3 regions of the Micromonospora sp. NPDC005291 genome follow, and region 1 is predicted to be linked to each of the others. Evidence: riboswitches for the same ligand, from Rfam matches in the RefSeq annotation. Region 1 holds a riboswitch; each other region holds the start of a gene.

The links. Region 1 has a riboswitch for cobalamin ahead of ABZT18_RS21515 (ribonucleoside-diphosphate reductase subunit alpha). Riboswitches for the same ligand answer to the same signal wherever they lie in the genome.
Region 2: linked by a shared signal. The riboswitch ahead of cobN (cobaltochelatase subunit CobN) and the one ahead of ABZT18_RS21515 (ribonucleoside-diphosphate reductase subunit alpha) in region 1 are both predicted to bind cobalamin.
Region 3: linked by a shared signal. The riboswitch ahead of bluB (5,6-dimethylbenzimidazole synthase) and the one ahead of ABZT18_RS21515 (ribonucleoside-diphosphate reductase subunit alpha) in region 1 are both predicted to bind cobalamin.

The regions. Positions count from the first base shown of each region.
Region 1 covers NZ_JBEXGR010000016.1:108,361-114,373, reverse strand. Annotated here, with positions in the region: gene ABZT18_RS21520 (ribonucleotide-diphosphate reductase subunit beta) at 1-531, opposite strand, end outside; gene ABZT18_RS21515 (ribonucleoside-diphosphate reductase subunit alpha) at 570-2,882, opposite strand; cobalamin riboswitch at 3,065-3,282, opposite strand; gene ABZT18_RS21510 (MFS transporter) at 3,378-4,604, opposite strand; gene ABZT18_RS21505 (ROK family protein) at 4,646-5,788, shown strand.
Region 2 covers NZ_JBEXGR010000006.1:224,252-230,264, reverse strand. Annotated here, with positions in the region: gene cobN (cobaltochelatase subunit CobN) at 1-3,217, opposite strand, end outside; cobalamin riboswitch at 3,555-3,684, opposite strand; gene ABZT18_RS11545 (hypothetical protein) at 4,256-4,531, opposite strand; gene ABZT18_RS11540 (DUF5919 domain-containing protein) at 4,745-5,578, shown strand; gene ABZT18_RS11535 (inositol monophosphatase family protein) at 5,575-6,013, shown strand, end outside.
Region 3 covers NZ_JBEXGR010000001.1:91,031-97,043, reverse strand. Annotated here, with positions in the region: gene ABZT18_RS00385 (hypothetical protein) at 1-123, shown strand, start outside; gene ABZT18_RS00380 (FAD-binding oxidoreductase) at 400-1,782, shown strand; gene ABZT18_RS00375 (glycosyl hydrolase family 18 protein) at 1,953-3,293, opposite strand; gene bluB (5,6-dimethylbenzimidazole synthase) at 3,424-4,053, opposite strand; cobalamin riboswitch at 4,083-4,283, opposite strand; gene ABZT18_RS00365 (PHB depolymerase family esterase) at 4,325-5,590, opposite strand; gene ABZT18_RS00360 (hypothetical protein) at 5,953-6,013, shown strand, end outside.

The sequences.
Region 1 (6,013 bases):
GAAGAACAGCCCCTCGATGCAGGCGGCGAAGCAGATCAGGTTGAGCAGGAACGTCCGCCGGTCCTCCCGGGACCGCAGCTCTCGCAGATCGCTCAGCGAGTCGATCCAGCGGAAGCAGAACTCGGCCTTGCGGCGGATGGAGGGGATGTTCTCGATGGCCGCGAAGGCGGCGAACCGCTCGGTCTCGTCGGGCACGTACGTGTCGAGCAGGTTCAGATAGAACTGGACGTGCACAGCCTCCTCGAACAGCTGCCGGGACAGGTAGAGGCGACCCTCGGGGCTGTTGACGTGCTGGTAGAGGTTGAGCACCAGGTTGTTGGCGACGATCGTGTCGCCGGTGGCGAAGAACGCCACCAGGCGGCTGACCAGGTGCCGCTCGGCCGGCGACAGTTTGTCGAGGTCGGCGAGGTCGGCGTGCAGGTCGACCTCCTCGACCGTCCAGGTGTTACGGATGGCGTCGCGGAACCGGTCGAAGAAGTGCGGGTAGCGCATCGGGCGGAGGGTGAGGTCCATCCCGGGGTCGAGCAGCATGTGCGTGGTCCTCGTGTCGGCGGTGGTGTCGGCGGTGGTCACTGGCAGGCCTCGCACGACTCGGGGTTCTCCAGCGAGCAGGCCAGCGTCTCGGCGTCCGACGGCGCGACAACCGCGACGGTGGCCTGCTGGATCCGCGTGGCGGGGCGCGAGCGCAGGTAGTAGGTGGTTTTCAGCCCGGCCTTCCAGGCGTACAGGTACATCGAGGAGAGCTTGCCGATGGTGGGTGAGGCCAGGAACAGATTCAGCGACTGAGACTGGTCGATGAACGGGGCTCGGGCGGCGGCCAGGTCGATCAGCGCACGCTGCGGCAGCTCCCACGCGGTGCGGAACAACTCCCGGACGCCGGACGGCAGCTCCGCGATGTCCTGCACCGACCCCTCCGCCCGCTTGATCGCCGAACGGACCCGGTCGGTCCACAGGCCACGCGCCTTCAGCTCGCGTACCAGGGCGGTGTTGACCTGGAGGAACTCCCCCGACAGGGTCTCGCGCTTGAACAGGTTGGACACCTGCGGCTCGATGCACTCGTAGCACCCCGCGATCGAGGCGATGGTCGCCGTCGGCGCGACCGCCACCAGCAGCGAGTTGCGCAGCCCGTACTCCTCGATCTGCTGCCGCAGCGCGGCCCAGCGCGCGGTCTGCGTGCCCTCGCCACCCCACAGGTCGGGCTGAAGCTGGCCTCGCGCGACCCGGGTCTGCCCAAACGCCGGGTGCGCGCCGAAGCGGCGCGCCAGGTCGGCGGAGGTCTCCAACGCGGTCAGGTACAGCTCCTCGCTGATCCGGGTGGACAGCTCCCGCGCGGCCGGAGAGTCGAACGGCAGTCGCAGCGCGAAGAACACGTCCTGCAAACCCATCAGCCCGAGCCCGACCGGCCGCCAGCGGGGATTGCTCGCCTCCGCCTGCGGGGTCGGGTAGTAGTTGATGTCGATGACCCGGTCGAGGAACGTCACCGCGGTACGGATCGTGGCGCGCAGGCGCTCCCAGTCGATGCCGGCGTCGGTGAGGTGGGCGGCGACGTTCACCGAGCCCAGGTTGCACACCGCGGTCTCGGCGTCGCTGGACACCTCGATGATCTCGGTGCACAGGTTGGACAGGTGCACCACGTTGCCCGGCTCGGCCGTCTGGTTGCACAGCCGGTTGGCGGCGTCCTTGAAGGTCATCCACCCGTTGCCGGTCTGGGCGAGGGTGCGCATCATCTTCCCGTACAGCTCCCGCGCCGGGACCTGCCGCGCGTAGCGACCCTGCGCCTCGGCCTCCCGGTACGCGGCGTCGAACCGCTCCCCCCACAGGTCGGGCAGCTCCGGCACCTCGTGCGGGTCGAACAGCGACCACATCTCGTCGGCCTCGACCCGGCGCATGAACTCGTCCGGGATCCAGTTGGCCAGGTTCAGGTTGTGGGTGCGCCGGGCGTCCTCCCCGGTGTTGTCCCGCAGTTGCAGGAACTCCTCGATGTCCGGATGCCACGGCTCCAGGTAGACGCAGGCCGCGCCCTTGCGCCGACCGCCCTGGTTGACCGCGGCGACGCTCGCGTCCAGCGTGCGCAGCCACGGCACGATCCCGTTGGACTGCCCGTTGGTGCCGCGGATCAGCGCGCCCCGGGATCGGACCCGGGAGTACGCGATGCCGATGCCACCGGCGAACTTGGACAGGTTCGCGACCTGCGCGTACCGCTGGTAGATCGAGTCCAGCTCGTCGCGCGGCGAGTCGACCAGGTAGCAGGAGGACATCTGGGTGTGCCGGGTCCCGGAGTTGAACAGCGTCGGTGAGCTGGGCAGGTACGCCAGGCTGGACATCAGCCGGTAGAAGTCGACCGCCTCGTCGGGCGTACGGGACAGCCCGCAGGCCACCCGCAGCAGCCAGTACTGCGGGGTCTCCAGCACCAGCCGGCTGGTGGGGTGGCGCAGCAGGTACCGGTCGTACACCGTGCGCAGGCCGAAGTACTCGAACCTCCGGTCACCGTCCGGATCGATGGCGTCGTCGAGCATCGTGGCGTGCGCGGCGACGAACACGGCGGTGTCGTCACCGATCAGTCCCTCGGCGTGGCCGATCCGGATCGCCGCGCTGAACGAGGTGACGCCCTGCCGACGCACCTCCTTCTCGACGTAACCGGCCAGCAGCCGGGCGGCGAGGCGCGAGTACTGCGGTTCCTCGCCGATCATCTCGGCCGCGGTCTGGATGGACAGCCGGTCCAGCTCGGCCGTCGTCGCGCCGTCGTACAGGCCGCTGATCGTGCGGGTGGCCACGCGCATCGGGTCGACGTCGGCGAGGTCGTCGGCCCACCGCTCGACGGCCCGGACGATCTTGTTCACGTCCACGGACTCGGTGGCGCCGTTGCGCTTGCGGACCTGCATCGGCGTCCGCCGCAGGGCCGGGACTACCTCGGTGACTGTCACCACTCACTCCTCGCGAGTTCGAGACCTGATGGCCCTCGGACGCGAGGAGAAGACGGACACCGGCGGACGCCACGCCGGTCGGGCGTGGGTCAGGTGGCGTCAGCCGTCCCACGCGGCCTCAGACCGCCGCCCACCCGGGTACGGGTGCGCGGCGCGCTGGCAGGTCTTCGGACTCGCGGGCACGACCGGGCTCGCCGATCTCCTACTGGCCGTCGCTTCCCAGGCCGATTGGTGGCCCAGTGCTGATGACGGCGGTCGTTCCCACTCACCGCTGCGGGACAGTCCCGGATTTTCACCGGGTTCCCTCTTGCCTCGACCACTCGGGATGAGCGGCCGAACCAGCTGCGCTCGACACCATATATAGGGACGCTGCGGTTGTCACACCCCACATGTCGGTCCCGGGCGTGTCGGTGGCGGGCTGGTGACGACCGTCACCGGTCCCCCGCCGGCGGGTCAGTTCGCGACGGCGACCGGCTCCGGGGCACGCGAGCGTCGCTCGGCCGCGAAGCTGACACCCGCGAGGCCCAGCCCGAGAATCGCAAGGGCCACGCCCACCCAGGCCGGCGCGAGGTAGCCGAAGCCCGCGGCGATGGCAACGCTGCCCAGAGCGGCGCCGAGGCTGTTCGCGATGTTCATGGCGGACTGGTTCATCGCCGCACCCATCAACTGCGCACCCGGCGCCACCGTGATCAGGCGCGCCTGTAGGACCGGCCCCAGGTAGAGGCTGGTCGCGCCCACCAGGAACGCGCCCACGAACAGGCCGACGCGGTTCGACGCGACGAGGCTGAAGACGGCGATGCTCACGATCATGGCGACAAAACCGACGATCATGCTCCGGCGCAGGTCCCGGTCCGCGAGCCAACCACCCAGGGCATTGCCGACGGTCATGCCCAGGCCCACCGCGACCAGCACCCACGGGACCGTCGCGGCCGAGAGGCCGGCGACGTCGGTGGTGACCGGTGCGATGTAGGTGTTGACCGCGAAGAACCCGGCGAAGCCCACCGCCCCGACGGCCGCGACGAGCCACACCTGCGAGGTCCGCAGCGCCCTCAACTCGGCGGCCGGGGATGCGTCGACCGCCGCGACGACCTCCGGGACGACCGCCAGCACCGCCAACAGGGTGAGCACGAACACCCCGGCGATGACCAGGTACGCCGTACGCCAACCGGCCGCCTGCCCGAGCCGCGTGATCAGGGGTACGCCCACCACGTTGCTCACGGTCAGGCCACTGAGCACGGCGGCGAACCCCCGGGCCTCGTTACCGGGGCCCATCAGGGTGGCCGCGAGCAGACCGGCCGCTCCGAAGTACGCGCCGTGCGGCAGCGCCGCGACGAACCGGGCCACCAGCACCAGGTCGAACGTCGGCGCGGTCGCCGACGCGATGGTGCCGACGACGAAGAGGACGAGCAGCCCGAGCACCAACTTCTTGCGTGGCAGTCGGGCGGTCAGGGCGGCGAGCAGGGGCGCGCCCACGACCACGCCGAGCGCGTACGCGGTGATCATCCAGCCCGCGCGAGCCACCGCGCCCGACGACGACTGGGCGTACTGCTGCGGGAGTAGATCGCGTGCGATGTCGGGCAGCAGCCCCATCGCCACGAACTCGGTCAGGCCGACCGCCACCCCGCCCAGCGCCAACGCGACAACCGCCGCCAGGCGTCGACCTCTGCTCAATCCATGCACCGAGCGAATTTAGCAACAGCGTTGCGTAATAGGGTGGTGGGATGACGCGCACCACAGCCGACGTCACCTTCCTGCGCGGCTACAACCAGGCGCTGGTCATGGCGTTGGGACGTACCGTGCGGACGTTCGAGCGGTCGACCGTGGTCGACGCCACCGGTCTGACGCCGCAGGCGGTCTCCAAGGTCATCGCCCGTTTGACCGCCGACGGCCTGCTCCGTCCCGCCGGCGTCCGCCGCCCGGGGATCGGCAAGCCCGCCATCGTCTATGAACTCGTCCCGGAGAGCCGGTACGCGATCGGCGCCCACGTCGCCCGCCGCACGCTGCGGCTGGTGCTGGTCGACCTGGCAGGCACCGTGCACTACTCGGCGGTCAGCCCGCTGCCCGGCGACTTCACCCCGGAGCAGCTTCTCGACGCCCTGAAGTCCGGCATCGACGCGATCACCGGCAGCAACGACCTCGATGGTCGGCTGACCGGCGTGGGCATCGGCATGATCGGCCCGCTGGACCACGCGAATGGCCTGGTCCGTGACGCCCACGGCCTGCGGCACTGGCACGACGTACCGCTGCGCGAGATCGCCGAGACGCACCTGGGCCTGCCCGTCCACCTCGACAAGGACGTCACCGCGGGGATCACGGCCGAGGCGTGGCGGCACGGCGGGACGTTCGGCGACGCGGTCCTCATCATGGTCGAGTCGGGCATCGGCGGGGGCTTCTGGCTGGGCGGCACGGCCCACCGGGGCGCACACACCAACGCCGGGGAGTTCGGCCACACCGTTGTCGAACTGGATGGGCCGCCGTGCGTCTGTGGGCGCCACGGATGCCTGGAGATCGTGCACAACCACGCTGCCGAGGCCGGGGACATCGGGCGGGCTGCTCGCGTCCTGGCGGTCGGGGTCGTCAACCTGCTCCAGACACTCGACCTCTCCCACGTGGTGCTGGCGGGCGCCGATCTCCTGCGGCACGCGCAGCAGTATCTCGCGGCGGTCGAGGAAGCCGTCCACACCGACGTGCCACGCGCGGACTGGCTCAGCACGGACGTGACGCTGTCCAGCCTGGGCGCGGACGTGATCGCCGCGGGTGCCGCCATGCAGGTCCTCGACAAGCACTACGGCGTTCCGGATCTCGCTCCGCCCCAGCGGCAACGGTCCGCCGGACGGGACCGGCATCCAGGCGTAAAGATTTGATGTATCAAGGCAATGCGTGGAACGAATCCCGCCGTCAATACGGGTGATCCGAGCCGAACATCCAATCTTCGGCGCCGGCATTCGACTCCCCGCACCAAACCGTACGCGGTCCCCTGAACCACTTTGGTGCCACCGCGTCAGCGCGAGCGGTCAGCTCCACAGTGGATGACACAAGCCTGCTACCAGGTGAGGAGCCGGCCAGATCCGGAGTTGACCGCAGCGACG
Region 2 (6,013 bases), on a different contig from region 1:
CCACCATCCCACCGTGGTACTGGAAGTAGTCGTCGGAGTCGACGATGTCGTGCTCGCGGGTGTCCTGGTTCTTCACCGCCACCGCGATCCGGGCGAAGGAGCGTTCCATGTCGGCGCGCGCCTCCCGCCCGTCCAGGCCCCGGCCGTAGGCGTAGCCGCCCCACACCGCGTACACCTCGGCCAGATCGGCGTCGCTGCGCCAGGTCCGGGCGTCGATGAGGGGCAGCAGGCCCGCGCCGTACGCCCCGGGCTTGGAGCCGAAGATCCGGGCGGTGGCCCGCCGCTCGTCGCCGTGCTCGGCGAGGTCGACGGCGACGTGCGCTCGCAGGTAGTTCTCCTCATCCGGCTCGTCCAGGGCGGCGATCCGCCGGACGGCGTCGTCGAGCAGCGCCACGACGTGCGGGAACGCGTCGCGGAAGAAGCCGGAGATGCGCACGGTGACGTCGACGCGGGGCCGGCCCAGCTCGGCGGTCGACACCACCTCGATGCCGGTGACGCGCCGCGACCGGTCGTCCCAGACCGGGCGGCAGCCCAGCAGCGCGAGCACCTCGGCGATGTCGTCGCCCTGGGTCCGCATGGCGCTGGTGCCCCACACGGTCAAACCCACCGAGCGGGGGTACGCCCCGGTGTCGGCGAGGTGCCGGGCCAGCAGCGAGTCGGCGAGGGCGACCCCGACGTCCCAGGCGTTGCGGCTGGGAATGGCCTTGGGGTCGACGGAGTAGAAGTTGCGGCCGGTGGGCAGCACGTTGACCAGGCCCCGGGTGGGTGAGCCGGACGGACCGGGCGGCACGAACCGCCCGTCGAGCGCGCCGAGGGTGTTCCTCAGCTCGTCGGTGGTCCGGTCCAGCCGGGGCACCAGCTCGGTGGCGGCGAAACGCAGCACCGCGGCGACGTCCCGGATCGGCTGGCCGGTGACCTCCTCGACCACGGCGTCGACGGTCTCGGCGTCCCAGTCGAGCGTCTCCATGCCGATGACCAACCGCCGGGCGAGGGCCTCGATCAGGTCGACGGCGTCGGCGGCGGTGCCGGCCGGCCCGTCCACCACCTCGGTCAGCGCCGTGGGCAGTGCCAGTCGCTGGCCCGGTGACGCGAGCAGCGCCTGCTCGTCAAGCCCGTACGCGACGGCGAGGGCCTGCCGCAGGCCGGGCAGGGCGCGGGCACCACCCCAGATCTGTGGGGCGCGCAGCACCGCGAGGACCAGGTTGACCCGGGGCTCCCCGGTGGGCGCGTCGGCGAGGATGTGCAGCCCGTCGCGAATCTGCACGTCCTTGACCTCGCAGAGGTACCCGTCGAGGTGCAGCACGAAGTCGTCGAAGTCGTCCGCGTCGGGCATCGCCTCGGCGTTCAGGTCGTGGTGCAGCTCGGCGGCGCGTACCAGATCCCAGATCTGTGCCCGCACGGTCGGCACCTTGGCCGGGTCGAGGGCCTGCACGGTGGCGTACTCGTCGAGCAGTTGTTCCAGTTTGGCCAGGTCGCCGTAGGTTTCGGCGCGGGCCATCGGCGGCACGAGGTGGTCGATCACCACGGCGTGCGCCCGCCGCTTGGCCTGGGTGCCCTCGCCGGGGTCGTTGACGATGAACGGGTAGACCAGCGGCAGGTCGCCGAGGACCGCGTCGGGTGCGCAGTCGGCGGCGAGGCCGAGGCCCTTGCCGGGCAGCCACTCCAGGGTGCCGTGCTTGCCCAGGTGCACCACGGCGTCCGCGCCGAAGCCGCCGTCGGCGACCGGTGCTGCCAACCAGCGGTACGCGGCCAGGTAGTGGTGGCTGGGCGGCAGGTCCGGGTCGTGGTAGATGGCGATCGGGTTCTCCCCGAAGCCGCGCGGCGGCTGGATCAGCAGCACCACGTTGCCGAAGCGCAGCCCGGCGAGCGCGATGTCCCCGCCCTCGGTGTAGAGCTCGCCCGGCGGCTCACCCCAGTGCTCCCGCATCCGCTCACGCAGCTCTGCCGGGACCTGATCGAACCAGCGTCGGTACGTCTGCCCGGGCACCCGGGCCTCGGCGGCGGCGAGCTGCTCCGGGGTGAGCCACTCCACGTCGTGACCGCCGGCGGCGATCAGCGCGTGGATCAGGGCGTCACCGTCGTCGGGCAGCGGCGCGTCGCCCAGGTGGTAGCCGGCGTCGGCGAGCGCGGCGAACAGCCGGACCGCCGAGACCGGGGTGTCCAGCCCGACGGCATTGCCGACCCGGGAGTGCTTGGTGGGGTACGAGCTGAGCAGCACGGCGATCCGCTTGTCGGCGTTGGGAACGTACCGCAGCCGGGCGTGGCGAACCGCGATCCCGGCGACCCGGGCGGCCCGCTCCTCGTCGGCGGCGTAGACCGAGAGCCCGTCCGCGTCGATCTGCTTGAACGAGAACGGCACGGTGACGATCCGGCCGTCGAATTCGGGGATGGCCACCTGCATCGCCGCGTCCAACGGGGACAGTCCGGCGTCGCTGCGGGCCCACTGCGCACGGGTGCTGGTCAGGCAGAGCGCCTGGATGATCGGCACGTCCAGGGCGGCCAGCGCGCCGACGTCCCAGGCATCGGAGTCACCGCCTCCGGAGGCGTCCGCGGCGACCGCGCCGCCGGCCGCGAGCACGGTGACCAGCAGCGCGTCGCAGCGGGCGAAGAGCCCGAACGGTCCGCTGTCGGCGGTGAGCCCGCGCAGGGAGCCGCAGAAGATCGGCAGCGGGTTGCCGCCGGCAGCCCGCACCGCCTCGACCAGCACGTCGACGAACCCGGTGTTGCCGGCCAGCGCGTGTGCCCGGTAGAAGACGATCCCCACGGTGGGCCGGTACGGGTCGGCCAGGTGCGCGCCGTGCACGCCGTACGCCGGGGTGGGTGCGGGCGGGGCGAACCCCTCGCCGGTGAGCAGCACCGTGTCGGAGAGGAACCGGGCCATCTGCCCGAGGTTGTCGGGCCCGCCCTCGACCAGGTACGCCAGCGCCTGGGTGACGACCCCGGACGGCACGGTGGAGATGGCCATCAGCTCGGCGTCGGGTAGTGCCTCGCCGCCGAGCACGACCGTCGGCACGCCGGTGGCGAGCACCGCCGCGAGGCCGTCCGGCCACGCCTGCCGACCCCCGAGCAGGCGTACGACGACGAGGTCGACCCCGTCGAGCAGGGCGGGTACCTCGTCGGCGGGGACCCGCGCGGGGTTGGCCAGCCGGTAGTCGGCGCCGCTGGCGCGGGCGGCCAGCAGGTCGGTGTCGGCGGTGGAGAGCAGCAGGATGCGCACGGCAGGCTCCGAGAGATGACGCCCTGGTCACCACGGGGGTGACGGGGCGATACGAGTGGGTGCGGCGTCAGCCGGTACGACGGCCGGGCGGACGACTCACCGACGCGGGCGTCGGGGACGGTCAGCGCCGGGCGGTCAGTTCAGCGGTACCGGTGGCCGACGCGGCCGGCTCGGAGCACACCGACGCGGCCGGCTCGGCGCATGCGGGTGCCGCCGGTCACGGGCGCGGCGAAGCGCCCACCGTGCGGTTCATGACGATGCTCGCCAATGAATGAGACGCCGTGCGTCATCGGGTCCTCCTCGGGTGTCCACGCCCTGGGGTACGTCCCGACGGCCGAAGTATCCTGGCTTCCGGATCGACGCTCTCCCCCGGCCTTCCAACCGCAGACACACGGCCGTGACTCACGAGGGGGGATCGCTCCCCGGTGACAGTGGCGGGACCGCGTCGGATTCACACCGACTTCCTTCACTGCCGTCAGGCCGCGAATGCTGCCACACCCCTCCGTCGCCGGTCAACGCCGACCCCGACACCGCCGGGCGAGCGCCATGCATCGAGATTTGACGATTGGCTTGTGTGCGAAAACCAGGATCGCAATGCCCTGGGTCAATGCCGCGGTTCCTTTGCTCTGCTTCACCCGACGCAACAGTGCCGACGTCTTTTCGGTGCGTATGCGTAAGCAGAGCAAAGGTCCGCGCGCATGCCCTGGCCTGCCCCGATCACCCGGCGGGGCAGCGACTCCCGGCCCCGGCACCTAGGATCGGTGATCGCCGGACCAGCGTCGGCCATCAATCTCGGGGGTCGATCACCATCGTCGCCGTGCAGTTCCGTCACCTCTCCGGCCGAGTCTGGCTCTGCCCAGGCGATCCGGACCCGGACGCGGTCCAGGCCGGCGTCGCGGTGGTCGCCGACGAGCGCGGCAGTGTGATGATCGACGCCGGGCGGAGCCCCGCGCACGCCGCCGAGACCTGGGCCGCGCTGGAGCAGCCCGCTCAGCCGTCGACGACGCCTGAGCCGGGCGGCAACGTCCGCGAGGCCCATCAGTCTGGCTCACGGCGGCGGGGGCGACGAGCCAGCGACAGCCAGCCGAGGAAACGCACGTGCATCTTGGCAAGGTCGGGGCGACCCCCGAGGCTGAGCAGGTCGTGAATCGCCTCGTTCATGCAGGACGCCAGGTAGAACGCCAGCGCCAGCGAGTGGCCGTAGAACTCGGCGACGAGATCGAGCTGCGCGCGCGAGCACGGCCACGGGGCGGCGCAGTCACGGCACAGCCAGGCTGGGCGCATCGGCAGGTGTGGGCGGCACGAGAGTCTCACGCAGCGAGCCTGCTTGCCGCAACCGATGCCATCCATCACGGCGGATGGTTCTTCGGCGGATAGTTTCCACCCGCCTTCCGGATGTCGTCCGGGTCGGGCCATTCGACCACTGGATAAGCTCACCTCACCCCACAGGTGGGAAGGGAGCCTCGCGTGAGCGTTCGAACGGCCGCAGCGGTCACCATCCCCCACCTGCTGTGGGAGACCGCCGACATGCTCGACGCTCTGACCGCTCGCGACATCGCTCAGGTGTTCCGGCTTGTGCAGCGGGCCACCCGCGCCAGCCAAACCAATCTCGGTATCGCCACCGGTCTCAGCCAGGCTCAGGTCAGCGAGATCACCAGCGGCACCCGGCGGGTCAGCAGCATCGACGTCCTCACCCGTATCTGCGCCGGCCTGTCCGTGCCGAGCCACGCACGCATGACGCTCCTCCTCGGCGAACGCCACTCGGCCTCGGCAGAGCAGGACATCAGTGGCCCGCAGCTCGACAGGACTGATCGCGACCGACTGGGCGATGTCACGGCGATATATTCCAACCGGTCAGACTTCACCGCAGAGTTGCCTCCGCACGTCCTTTTCGACCAGGCCAAGGACATCCGGGCGGCCGGCTTGTCGCTCAACCTCATCTGTCAGCAGTACGCCGACAACCATCTCCTGAAGCTCCTCGCCGCCGGCGGTCGCCTCCGCTGCCTGTTCCTTGATCCGGCCGGCGAGACGATCCGGCGGCAGGAGCGCGAGGACGACTATCCGGACGGACATCTCAGCGCACTCACCGAACTCAACATCCAAAACCTGGCTCGCCGTATCCGCAACCGGCTCCCGGCGGATGACCGTGACCGCCTGGCCATTCGCGTGTACGACGAATCCGTCCGGGCCAACGTCCTTCTGATCGACGACCGGCTCTGCGTCGTCCAGCACTACCTACCGCAGAGGCGCGGCGTCGACTGCCCCACGATGGTTATCGAACGCACCGCCGGCCCCGCCGTCCTCTACCCGGTATTCGACGAGATGTTCACCTCCCTCTGGGAGCGCAGCCGCCAGCTATGACCGACTACGCCTATCTCCTCCCCCTGGCACATGAGGCCATCGACCTGGCGCATAACCTGATGCGGACTCTCCGTCCCGGTGCGCTCACCTTCAAGGGTGACCGCGACATGGCCTCTGAGCTGGACTACGCCATCGAGCAACAGGTCCGCGAGCACCTGGCCGCCAAGGCACCCGACATCGGGTTCCTCGGCGAGGAGTACGGCGCCAGCGGCGACACCAGCCAACTCACGTGGGCACTCGACCCGGTTGACGGGACCGTCAACTTCATCCACGGCTCACCGCTGTGCGCCATCTCCCTCGGCCTCATCCATCGCACACATCCCGTCCTCGGCATTGTCGACCTGCCGTTCCTCGGCACCCGCTATCACGCCGCCAGAGGACACGGTGCCTACGCCAACAATCAACGCATCCACGCCAGCCGAGTCACCGATCTGC
Region 3 (6,013 bases), on a different contig from region 1:
GCCGCCACGGACGACCTTTCGCCGCCGTCCGACGGCACGCTGCTGCTTGCGGACACGGCCGGGACGTGCCGCCTGCGCTGGCAGGCAACTGTTTCGCTGGCAACTGGGGGCGATCACCGGTGATCAGCGCTGATCGGGGATCGGGCTGGAGCCCGAGCAGGAGGCTGAGGCACCTTGTGTGCTGTTGCCGACGCTGATGCCTAGCTGGTCGGCGGAAATCCCCAGTAAGGAAGTTGGATCGCCGTGACCGCACCCGAGATCGACCCGGCCCTGGCAACTGCCGTTGGGCCCACGCGCACGAACCCGGGTCGGCGCAACGCCGCGCGGCCTTCGCTCGCTGTCACGCTTACCCGGGAAGAAGTCTCCGCCTTGGCCGCTGTGGCGCGGGGGCCCGTGCTCATGCCCGAAGACGCTGGATTTGTCGCCGAGTGTGCGACCTACAACCTGCTCAACCCATTGCGCCCGGCGCTGGTGGTGGGTGCCTCCTGCGTCGCCGACGTTCAGGCCGCAGTCCGCTTCGCCGGCAACCACGGAATGCCGGTGGCGGTCTCGGCGACCGGGCATCAGGTCCGGCAACCAGCCGCCGGCGCGGTTCTCATCACCCTGCGACGGATGACCGGCGCCACCGTGGATGTGGTCCGGCGCATGGCACGGATCGAAGGTGGAACCCGATGGCAGGACGTCGTGGACACGGCCGCGGCGCATGGCCTCGCCCCGGTGAACGGCTCCTCTATGACCGTCGGGGCAGTCGGCTACCTGCTGGGCGGCGGACTGAGCCCCACCCTCGGGCGCACCCGAGGGTACGGCGCCGATACCGTACGTGCCGTCGAGATCGTCACCGCCGACGGACAGGTTCGTCGCGTCACCGCTCACTGCGAACCGGACCTGTTCTTCGCCGTGCGGGGCGGCAAGGGCAACTTCGGTGTAGTCACCGCTGTGGAGGCCGATCTCTTCGAGGTACGTAGGCTCTACGGCGGTGCGATCTACTTCGCCGGCGAACACGCGGCCGACGTGCTGCACACCTGGCGGGATTGGGCCGTCGGCCTCCCCATTGAGATGACGACATCGGTCGCGGTTCAGCGTCTGCCACCGGTGCCCGACCTGCCGGAGCCGATTCGCGGAGCGTTCGTCGTGGCAGTGCGGGTGGCTTACCTTGGGCAAAGCACGGAGGGGGAATCCTTGGTGGCGAAGATGCGCGCCGCCGCCCCGGTGCTGCTCGACGAGGTAACCGACATGCCGTACGCACAGGTCGGCAGGATCCACTCGGACCCGGTGGACCCGCTGCCGTACGTCGACCGGACGACCGGGCTGCGCGCCTTGCCGCCGGAGGCGGTTGACGCCCTGCTCGATGTGGTCGGCCCCAACGCGGACTGCCCCCTGGCCAGCGTGGAACTCCGCGCCCTCGGAGGCGCGCTCGACCACCAGGCCGAGGTGCCCAACGCCGTGTCATCCCGTGGCCTTCCGTTCGTGCTGTTCGGCTTCGGTGTAGGACCTGCGGAGCAGGCCGCGTCGCTGGGCGCCCACCTGGCGAAGGTCATCGAGGCGATGCAGCCGTGGGCCGACGAGCGAACCGTGCCCAATTTCCTGTCCGCCGATGAGGCCACCACCCCGGCAGCGGTCCGCACCGTGTACGGCGCTGACCTCTACGACCGGCTGACACGGATCAAGGCCCGCTGGGACCCTGCCAACATGTTCCGGATGAACCACAACATCCCGCCCTGCCCCGGGGCGGAAACCCTGACCCCGCGCCGTTGTTCGCCGCAGCGGGCGGAAGCGGAGTGACCTCGTTGGTCTTACCGGTCTGATTGCGGCGCTGACTGTGGATCAGATGCAGCCGAGTTGAGAGCGACAGCCCGGGCGCCTCGACCGAAGCTGGCCGGGCCACGGTCGCAGGTCAATGAAACAAGTAGCCGCGATGAGTGCGACGCGCGGTGCCGGTTGGCGTGGGCCCGTCAGCGGCCCTGCAGGCGCTTCGCGTTGTCGCCGAAGGTCCACGCCTTCGACCCGTCCCAGTTCGCCGACCAGGTCATCAGGCCCTTGAGACCGGGCACGGAGTTCCAGGCCTGCGTGACCAACGACGTCGACATGTAGCCACCGCCCGCCCCGTTCTGCGCGGGCAGGCCCGGGACCTGCTTGTCGTACGGCACGCGGATGGTGGTGCCCTGGATGGTGAGGCCGTTGTTCAGGCACTGTGTCTGAACGGTGAAGCCCTGCACGGTGCCCGCCGGGTACGAGTCGCCGGCGCAGCCGTACATGCTGCCGTTGTAGTACTGCATGTTCAGCCACCAGAGCCGGCCGTTGTCGACGTACTTCTTGATGATTGGCAGGTAGGAGCCCCAGATCGAGCCGTAGACCACGCTGCCGCCGGTGACGTAGGCCGTTTCCGGTGCCATGGTCAGGCCGAAGTTCGACGGCATCCGGGCCAGCACTCCGTCGATGATCCGGATCAGGTTGGCCTGCGACGTGGACAGAGTGTTGATGTTGCCGCTGCCGGTCAGGCCGGTCTCGATGTCGATGTCGATGCCGTCGAAGTGGTAGGTCGTGAGGATCGGCACGATCGTCGCGATGAACCGGTCGGCGACCGCGCTGGAGCTCAGGTCGATGCCTGCCGCGGCCCCGCCGATCGACATCAGGATGGTGGCGCCGGCCGCTTTGGCCTGGCACATCTCGGCCGGGGTGGCCACCTTGACGCCGGCGTCCATGCCGTTCTCCCAGAGGACCGTGCCGTCCGAGCGGATCACCGGGAACGCCGCGTTGATCACGTTGTAGCCGTGCTGGTTGAGCCGGCTGTCGGTGATCGGGATCCAGCCGAGTCCGGGGTGTACGCCGTTGGAGGCCCCGTCCCAGTTCTCCCAGTAGCCCTGCAACACCTTGCCGGCGGGCCGCGACTTCACCGCGCAGGTCCCACCGGTTGGTGGCGGCGTGGTGGGGGGAGGTGTGGTCGGTGGCGGCGTGGTGGGCGGCGGGGTCGTCGGTGGTGGCGTGGTGGGCGGCGGAGTGCTTCCCGAGCACGCGCCGAGGTCACGCCAGAGCGACGGGGTCGCGGCGGGGTTCCAGCCGGCGCCGGGGTGCGCGGTGTGGGTGACCAGAGCCTGGTAGAGCCGGCCGCCATAGGTGACCTGGGCGCCCGCCTGGTAGGTGGGGCCCTCGGCCCAGGCCGGGGCGGTGCAGGCGACCATCGGGACGACGTTGGCCGAGGACACGGCCGCCATGCTGCTGGGGACGAAGGCGACGGCGGCCGTGACGGTCATCGCCGCCCCGGCCACCACTGCGAAAATCCGACGGCTTCTCATGGCTCACTCCCCAGGCTTCGGCGACCCGCGACCTCCACACATATTGACGTCCGTGAAGTTTAATATCAAGGGTTGTTTACAGATCCCGCGAAGTTGGGGGAGTGCGGAGGTCGGTAGCCCAACCACCCGGTCACCCGGTCGTCCAGCGATCGTGGTGGATCACCGACGACACCGGGCGTCGCTGGCGCCAGCCGTGCTGCTCCAGGTCCGGCGTCTGCTCCAGATGGGTGACCGGGCCGAGGCAGAGCCACGCCACTGGGCGGACGGTGGCCGGAATGCCGAGCAGGTCGCGCAGGAACGGCTCCCGGTAGAACGAGACCCAACCGACTCCGAGCTGCTCCGCGGTCGCGGCCAGCCACAGGTTCTGGATCGCCAGACAGACCGAGTAGAGGCCGGCGTCGGCGATCGCGTGTCGACCGAGCACGGCCGGACCACCCCGCTCCGGGTCGTACGTAACCACGACCGACAACGTCGACTCGCGTACGCCATCGATCTTGATCCGGGCGAAGCGTTCCGCCGCCGCGCAGTCGAGTGCGGCCGCGAAGGTGTCCCGTTCCCGCTCCACGTGCCGGTGGAACTCCTGCCGCAGCTCAGGATCGCGGACCAGGATGAAGTCCCAGGGCTGGGAGAGACCGACGCTCGGCGCGGCGTGCGCCGCCGTGAGGATCCGGTGCAACGTCTCGTCAGGGATCGGCGCCCCGGTGAACTGGGCACGTACGTCCCGGCGGCGGTGGATGGTCTCGTAGAGTCCGGTGTTCAAGGCAGGCTCCCGCTGCGCTCGTGCCCCTGACGGGGCCGATGACGCGAGGCCGGTCTTCGGACTCCCGGATCTACGCTGGTCACCCGCCTTCCCAGCCCCTCAGGGCCAGTGGCTGCGTCTGGTACGCGTAGGTGGCAGCTCCCCGGTCACCGCGGCGGGCCCGTGCCGGACTCACACCGGCTTCCCGATTCTCCCCACTCGCGCGGGGCACCTCGCAACGTTTGTGCCACCGAGCACCATAGTGGCCCGGACGATGACCCTGAGCGGTGGATCACCGACGACGGCGGGCCATCCACTGCCAGATGTGGGTGCCGTTGCGGCTCGGGTCGTTGCGGGCCACGTAGATCCAGGACCAGTGACCGGGGAACTGGTGGCCGTTCCAGACAACGTGGTCGTACAGGGTGATCAGTGATCCCGGGATGAGGTCATGGGCGTGGATCGTGTTGGTCTCGGGTGGCACGGTGTCGTCGTCGCGCGAGGTGACCAGCCAGGTCGGGGTGTCGATCCGCGCCAGCTCCGCGTCGGTGATCAGCGGCGGGCCCTCTCCGCCGAGCGGCTCGACGACGCCGCAGATCGGCACCGACGCGGCGAACAGGTTGGGATAGGCGACGGTCATCTCCAGGGACATGTAGCCGCCGTTGCTGCAACCGGCCACGTAGATCCGGTCGGGGTCGACACGCTTGCGGCGTACGAGGTCCTCGACGATCTCGCGGATCAGCGGGGCGAACCGGGGGCCGTCCTCCATCCAGTAGGAGGTGCTCTGCGGAGCGACGACGTACGCGCCGGAGAAGATCCGTTGAGCCTCCGGGGTGGCGAAGCCCAGCGCGCCGCGGTTGGCGCGCAGCGTGGTCTCGTTGTCGTAGTAATCGTCGGGCAGCGAGGCACCCTCGCCGCCGCCGTGCAGCCAGAGGACCAGCGGCAGGCGACCGCGGCGGGGCGAACGCTCCGGGGAGTACAACCGGTACTTCAGGCCCGAGCCCGAGACGTGGTGGCTGAAGGCGTCCACCTCGGGGTTCGACAGCCGCCCCTGAACGAAGCGAGTGATGGTGACCGGCGAGCCGTGGCGCCGGACGAGCGGGGTGTTCTGCCTGATGGTGTAGACGAGGTCCAGCCGGACGTTGCGGCCCCTGCTCGCGATGTAGCCGAGGGTGCCACCGCCGAGTTGACCTTCGGCGTAGCTCAGCTCCAGCACGATGTTTCCGTGCCGGTCGAGCCGGGCCGCGGTCACCGTGCGGTCCAGGTCGTACTCGCTGAAGATCAGATCGCCGGGAGCGATCGGGATCGGGCTGGTGGCCTTGGCATGCACGGTGAACGTGCCGGGGGTGAGCCCGGCGGGGTCGATCGGCCCGAGCCGGCCGGTGTCGAGAGTGACCGAGGTGACCTGCTCACCGCCGTCGAGCGTTCTCGCGTCGAGGGTGAAGCTCACGCTGGTGGGGTGGTGGCCACCGGCGTGAGCGACGGGGCCGGGCAGCGCTAGGCCGATGGCGGCACCGGCGCCACCGGCCAGGACGGTGCGGCGATTGACAGACGTGGACATGCGGACCCCCGGTACCTTGCGAGGTAGACGTTGATCGATGAAATGTCAACCTAGCGCCGTAGAGATCCGCTGGCAACCGATGCCGCCACGGGTGATCAGGGCGCCCGAGGTCGTTGGAGCTATCGGGAGGATGCCCTGCCTGATCGCAGTCGCCGCGTTCATTCCGTCCTACTGGCTACCCATCAACGGTGACGTCGCCAGCATCAGGCGTACCCGCGCGGGCGGGTCCTTCGCGACGCCCACCACACCTTGTCGTCGACGCTCCGGCAGTCCCGGGCTCCACCAGTGCCTCACTCCGCTGGGGGAGTGAAACCCAACCAGGGAGGGAGGCATCATGGTGCTGACTTGGCGATGGTGCTTGTATGCCCGTTTTCAGAGGTCGTCGCTGGGCGTACGGCGCCTTCGCATGGTTGATCTTCTTTG